Linked DNA regions of Terriglobus roseus. The protein of the gene in region 1 interacts with the protein of each later gene in a pairwise test. Links are inferred from orthologs where the notes say so. Each region holds a gene or a part of one and is shown on either strand. Other genes may lie near its edges. The genes, in order: def and rplV.

Evidence for each region.
Region 2: the proteins of def (region 1) and rplV interact in binary tests that used the Escherichia coli proteins (3 or more experiments, as listed by UniProt). The link is inferred for Terriglobus roseus from one-to-one orthologs.

What each region holds. Positions count from the first base shown.
Region 1 is NZ_LT629690.1:727,131-730,206, forward strand. Bases 1-2,759 are described here. They hold def (peptide deformylase), read left to right. Parts: upstream 1-1,004; coding sequence 1,005-1,514; downstream 1,515-2,759. Other genes in these bases: aroC (chorismate synthase), read left to right, coding at 1-1,000; fmt (methionyl-tRNA formyltransferase), read left to right, coding at 1,519-2,454. UniProt on the Escherichia coli protein: Removes the formyl group from the N-terminal Met of newly synthesized proteins. Requires at least a dipeptide for an efficient rate of reaction. N-terminal L-methionine is a prerequisite for activity but the enzyme has broad specificity at other positions.
Region 2 is NZ_LT629690.1:229,840-232,963, reverse strand. Bases 225-3,031 are described here. They hold rplV (50S ribosomal protein L22), read right to left. Parts: upstream 1,986-3,031; coding sequence 1,464-1,985; downstream 225-1,463. Other genes in these bases: rplB (50S ribosomal protein L2), read right to left, coding at 2,344-3,031; rpsS (30S ribosomal protein S19), read right to left, coding at 2,041-2,322; rpsC (30S ribosomal protein S3), read right to left, coding at 682-1,350; rplP (50S ribosomal protein L16), read right to left, coding at 225-556. Outside these bases: rpmC (50S ribosomal protein L29), read right to left, coding at 1-66; more of rplP, read right to left, coding at 110-224; more of rplB, read right to left, coding at 3,032-3,124. UniProt on the Escherichia coli protein: This protein binds specifically to 23S rRNA; its binding is stimulated by other ribosomal proteins, e.g. uL4, bL17, and bL20. It is important during the early stages of 50S assembly.

The DNA.
Region 1 (3,076 bases):
TGTTCGTCACGGTAAAACAATTGGGTCGCCCATTGCGATGACCATTGCCAACCGCGACTGGAAGAACTGGGAAGAAATCCTTCCAGTAGAAGAAGGTGATCCTTCGCGGCATAAGGCAGTGGCGTCGCCGCGTCCAGGTCATGCCGATTTGGCCGGAGCTCTGAAGTACAACTTCGCTGACGCCCGTTACATTCTGGAGCGCGCCTCTGCACGCGAATCCACGGCACGCGTTGCTGCCGGCGCCATTGCCAAAATGTTCCTCCGTTCGCTGGGTGTTGAGGTGCTTTCGCATGTCGTCCGTGTCGGTGCTGTGGAACTGCAGCGCCCTTACCAGTGGGATGAGATTGTTGCCAGTACTGCTCGCGAAACCGTTCTTCTGAACTGCATCGACCCTGAAGTTGAGCAGCAGATGAAGGGTGAGGTGGATAAGGCTCTGCGTACTGGCGATACCGTGGGTGGGGTCTTTGAGGTGGTAGTGCATGGCCTGCCTGCCGGCATTGGCAGCCACGTGACGTGGGAAGGCCGTCTGGATGGCTTACTAGCGCAGGCTGTGATGAGCCTGCAGGCGGTGAAGGCGGTTGAGATTGGCCGCGGTGTGACGGCTGCGGAGTCCATGGGATCCACCGTTCACGACGCTATTCACTATGCCACGCAAGAGGAAGCTTCCGCCGCGCATACCCGCTTCACCCGCGAGAGCAACAACGCGGGCGGTATTGAAGGTGGCATCTCCAACGGTCAGGACGTGACTGTACGCGGATACCTGAAGCCCATCAGCACATTGCGTCGTCCGCTGGCGTCGGTGAACTTCGAGACCCGCGAACCGGTGAAGGCGGCGTATGAACGCAGCGACGTCTGCGTGGTCCCCGCTGCTGGTGTAGCGGCGGAGGCGATGGTTGCCATCACAATGGCAAAGCTGGTGCTGGAGAAGTTCGGCGGCGACAGTCTGGTGGAAACGCAGCGCAACCTCAACGGTTATCTTGAGCAGATCCGGAAGTTCTAAGGCAATGATCTATCCCATCGTGAAGTATCCGGAGTCGGTGTTGCTGAAGAAGGCACAGCCCGTCACCGAGTTCAACGCCGACCTGAAGAAGCTGGCGGACGACATGTTTGAGAGCATGTATGCCGCCGAGGGCATCGGCCTGGCTGCGCCGCAGATTGGTATCAGCAAGCGCATGTACGTGGTAGACCTGTCCGTGGGGAAGAACCCGGAAGAGCGCCTTGTCCTTATCAACCCTGAGATCATCGAGAAGGAAGGGAAGCAGACCGAGGAAGAGGGCTGCCTCTCGTTGCCGGATATCCGCGACAAGGTGAACCGTCACTTCCGCGTGCGTATGCGTGCGCAGGACGTGGATGGCAAGTGGTTCGAGATCGACGGCGAGGAACTACTGTCTCGGGCGTTCCAGCATGAGCTGGATCATCTTGATGGCATCCTGTTCATCGACCGCCTTTCGCGGCTGAAGAAGGACCTGATTTTGCGGCGCATTCGTAAGCTCATCAAGAACGGCGAGTGGTAATCGCATGAAGCTGGTCTTTTGCGGCACTCCTGTTTTTGCTGTTCCGACGCTTGAGGCGTTGATTGGGGCGGGGCATGGGGTGGAGCTGGTGCTGTCGCAGCCGGATAAGCCGGTGGGGCGGAGTGGTGAGGTGAATCCCACGCCGGTGAAGGTGGCGGCTACGGCGCACGGTATCCCGGTACTGCAGCCGGAGAAGCTCAAGACCAACCAGGCGCTTCGCTCCTCGCTGGAAGCCATTGCGCCCGATGCCATCATCGTGGTCGCCTATGGCCGCATCATCCCACAGTGGATGCTGGACTTGCCTAAGTATGGCTGCCTGAACGGGCATGGTTCGCTGTTGCCGCGCTGGCGAGGCGCTGCGCCTATTCAGTGGGCGATTGCGGCGGGCGATGCGGAGACCGGCGTGACGACGATGCTGCTCAACGCAGGGCTCGATACCGGACCGATGCTGCTGAAGCGGTCTATTCCTGTTACCGATACGACCACTTCGCCGGAGCTGTTCGTATCGCTGGCGCAGATTGGTGCGGAGCTGATGGTGGAGACGCTTGCCGGACTGGAAGCGGGAACCATCACGCCGGAGGAGCAGGACGATTCGCTGGCGACCCTTGCGCCGCTCCTGACGCGGGACGATGCACGTATCGACTTCAGTCTCACCTCTCGTGAGATCGATCAGCGGTTCCGTGGCTTCCAGCCCTGGCCAGGAGCTTTCACCGCTCTTCGCGGTAAGAAGCTGATTGTGCACGGAATGCACGTTGTTGAGGAGCATAGCGTTACGGCTCCCGGAACTTTGACGATCCGCGATGGAGCGATGGAAGTGGCCTGCGGTTCGGGTTCTGCCATCGTTTTCGATGAAGTGCAGCTTGAGGGGAAGAAGCGGATGCCTGCGGCCGACTTCCTGCGCGGATTTCAATTGAAGAGTGGCGAATTGCTCGGCGGGTAAACGGGCTACCCCACCCCCCTCCCCCCCCATTTCTCTAAAATCGTCTTTCTATTGGGGTTACGGCGTTGGTGGCTGTAAAATCGTCTATCCATTGGGGTTAGAGGCAAAATCGTCTTTCTAAAAGAGTTAGGGCCGCGCTATGCGCGGCCCTAACTGTCTATTTCTTATTGTAGCTGTTTGAGCTAAATACCATGCCAGCTGGAACCATCCTGTTTTGTGGCGGTTGTGCGATTCAGGGCTTGACAGCATTTGGATCGGGCTCGGTCCCACCATGTCCCCGGCCAGGTTAGTCGCTGGTTTCTGTCCGATCTGGGGAGGGGGCCTTCGATGCTTCTGACTGCCGCTTCCCGTTTCGATTCTCCCGTTTCGCGTCTCTTTGAGCCGACAACCTGCTTTTGATCAGGTCGACTCCCTCGCGATGGAAGTTCGTTTTTATCTCGCTATCATCTGGTGAAAAAAGATGAGGTTATTGTGCGGTTAATTAATCCAAATGGTTGCTTCTGGCGAGGCGGTTATATGTTCACGCGATCGACATAATCGCTCATGGATAAGATCGCATTTTTTGCAATTAATTTTGTTCACACTCAATTATTGAGTTTTCGGAGTCATATTTTGATGTTTT
Region 2 (3,124 bases), 500 kb from region 1 along the record:
GCCCGCCTGGGCCTGCTGCTCCTTCAGTTCGCTGTCCGTAAATTCGCGGATCTTGTTCAGTTCCATTTCAATCTCTCATTCAGCGTCTGCATTCAGAGACGCTATGCAGTTACGCGGCTGCGGAAGCCTTGGGGTCAATCGCCTTGATGTTCGGACGCTGCACGAAAACGGTGCGGAGCGGAAGCTTGTTCGAAGCAAGGCGCATGGCCTCCTTCGCGATCTCAACCGGAACGCCTTCCATCTCGAAGAGCAGCTTGCCGGGGCGAACCACTGCAACCCAGTGATCCAACGCACCCTTACCAGAACCCATTCGAACTTCTGCGGGCTTCTTGGTGATCGGCTTATCCGGGAAGATCCGGAGCCAAACCTTACCGCCACGCTTGATGTAACGGGTCATTGCGATACGGCTTGCTTCGATCTGACGATCGGTGATGTAGCCGCACTCCACAACCTTCAAACCGTAGTCGCCAAATGCAAGCTCGGAACCGCGCCATGCCTTACCGCGCATCTTGCCCTTTTGCTGTTTACGGTACTTAACCTTCTTGGGCTGCAACATAACTGCACTCTTTCCCGCTGCGGCCTTGGCGTCACTTACCTAGATAAGTGGCCCAGTCTCCGCGCGCCTTCTGTTCTTGGTGTTACGCGGGGTTGATTACTCAACCCCGCAATGTTTGTCGTTCCTTAGAACGCACCCGTCGTCGTGACGTTGTCGCGGCGGCGCTTCTGCTCGTAGATATCGCCACGGTAGACCCAGGTCTTCACGCCGATGATTCCGTAGGTGGTCTTCGCTTCGGCAAAGCCGTAGTCGATGTCTGCGCGCAGCGTGTGCAGCGGCAGACGACCCTGCAGATACCACTCGGAACGTGCGATTTCGTTGCCGTTCAGACGGCCCGAAACACGAACCTTGATGCCCTTGCAGCCGAAACGCAGAGCCGAATCAACGCTCTTACGCATCGCGCGACGGAACGACACACGCTTCTCCAGCTGCAGAGCGATGTTCTCTGCGACCAGCTGCGCATCCAGCTCAGGCTTGTTGACTTCCAGAATGTCGATGAACACTTCGCGGTTCGTACGCTTCTGGATGTCTGCCTTCAGCTTGTCGATCTCAGCGCCCTTGCGGCCGATGATGATGCCCGGACGGGCGGTCTTGATGATGAGGCGCAGCTTGTTGCCTGGGCGCTCGATCTCGACGGACGAGACACCAGCAGCCTTCAGCTTTTCGCGCAGCTCAGCCTTGAGCTTCACGTCCTCAACCAGCAGCTTGTCGTAGTCACGCTCCACAAACCAGCGCGACTTCCACGGCTTGTTCACGCCGAGGCGGAAACCATACGGATGGACCTTCTGACCCATAACTTAATCCCTTCACTTCGCGTCCGGAGAACTTAGTTCCGAACTTACTCAGTACTTACTCGCCGCCTCAACTTCTCGGCGATGCCGGGCCGGCTTACAGCCCGGCCATAAATTTACGCAGTCGCAGCAGCCTTCTTGCTCGCGGCCTTCTTCGCCGGAGCCTTCTTGGCAGCAGCCTTCTTTGCCGGAGCAGCCTTCTTCTTGCCACCCTCCGCAGCCGCTACCGGAGCCTCAGCCTGCTTTGTTGCCTCAACAGACTTCTTCTCCGCCACCGTCACGATGATGTGAGCAAGGCGACGCTGATAGCGGAACGCACGACCCATGGGGGCAGGGCGGATACGCTTCATGCGTGGGCCTTCGTTTGCAACAGCCTGCTTCACGAACAGACGATCGATGTCCAGATCGAAGCCCTGTTCCTGGCTCAGGTAGTTTGCGTTCTGAACTGCGGAACGCAGCGCCTTCTCCACGATGGGAGCAATGCGCTTGCGGGTGAACATCAGGGTGTTCAGAGCATTTTCCACGCTCTGGCCCTTGATCGTGTCCAGCACCAGCTTCGCCTTTTGCGGGCTGGTCCGCTGGAACCGCGCCTCGGCGCGGAACTCACGTACTGCACTCTTCTCGGCTGTCTTCGCCATAACTCTTCCTTATCGCGCTCCGGCAGAACCGGAGGCTGACGTAACTAATCCCGACTTAACGACCCTTGGCCGTCTCAGCCTTCGCTGCGTGGCCCTTGAAGGTACGCGTTGCGGCAAACTCGCCCAGCTTGTGACCCACCATGTTCTCCGTCACGTAGACCGGAATGAACTTCTTACCGTTGTGCACGGCAATGGTGTGACCCACGAACTCCGGGAAGATGGTGGAACGACGCGACCAAGTCTTAACGACTTCCTTCTTGTTCGCGGTGTTCAGCACCTCAACCTTCGTCATCAGGTGGGCGTCGATAAATGGGCCCTTCTTTGTAGAACGTGCCATGTTTTCCTCTCGCTCCCTGAATTACTTGCTGCGGCGGTTGACGATGAACACATCGGTCCGCTTGTTGTTACGGGTCTTGTAACCACGTGTCGGCTGTCCCCACGGCGTAACAGGATGACGTCCGCCTGAGGTCTTACCTTCACCACCACCGTGCGGGTGATCCACAGGGTTCATCGACACACCACGGTTCGTCGGACGGATACCGCGCCAGCGGCTTGCACCGGCCTTACCGAGCGAGATGTTCTCATGATCCGTGTTGCCAACCTGGCCAACCGTTGCCATGCAGTCCACCAACACGCGGCGGGTTTCGCCGGAGGGCAGCTTCAGGAGAGCGTAGTCGCCTTCCTTCGCAACCAGCTGCGCGGACGAACCGGCAGAGCGGACCATCTGTGCACCCTTACCAGGACGCAGTTCCACATTGTGGACCGTCGTACCAGCAGGGATGTTGCGCAGCGGCAGAGCATTGCCAACCAGAATGTCGGCGTCGGGACCGGAGGTCACCGTCATGCCAACCTTCAGGCCAACCGGCTGAATGATGTAGCGCTTTTCGCCGTCCTTGTAGCTGATCAGAGCGATACGCGAGGAGCGGTTCGGATCGTATTCGATCGTCGCAACGGTTCCGGGTACACCGAACTTGTCGCGCTTGAAGTCGATAATACGAAGCTTCTTCTTGTGGCCACCACCGTGATGACGGATCGTCAGCTTACCGGTGGAGTTACGGCCGCCTGTGCGCTGCTTCGTTGCCAGCAGCGGCTTGTACGGCTCGTTCGTCGTGATGTCCGAGTTCACCAGCTTCGACTGG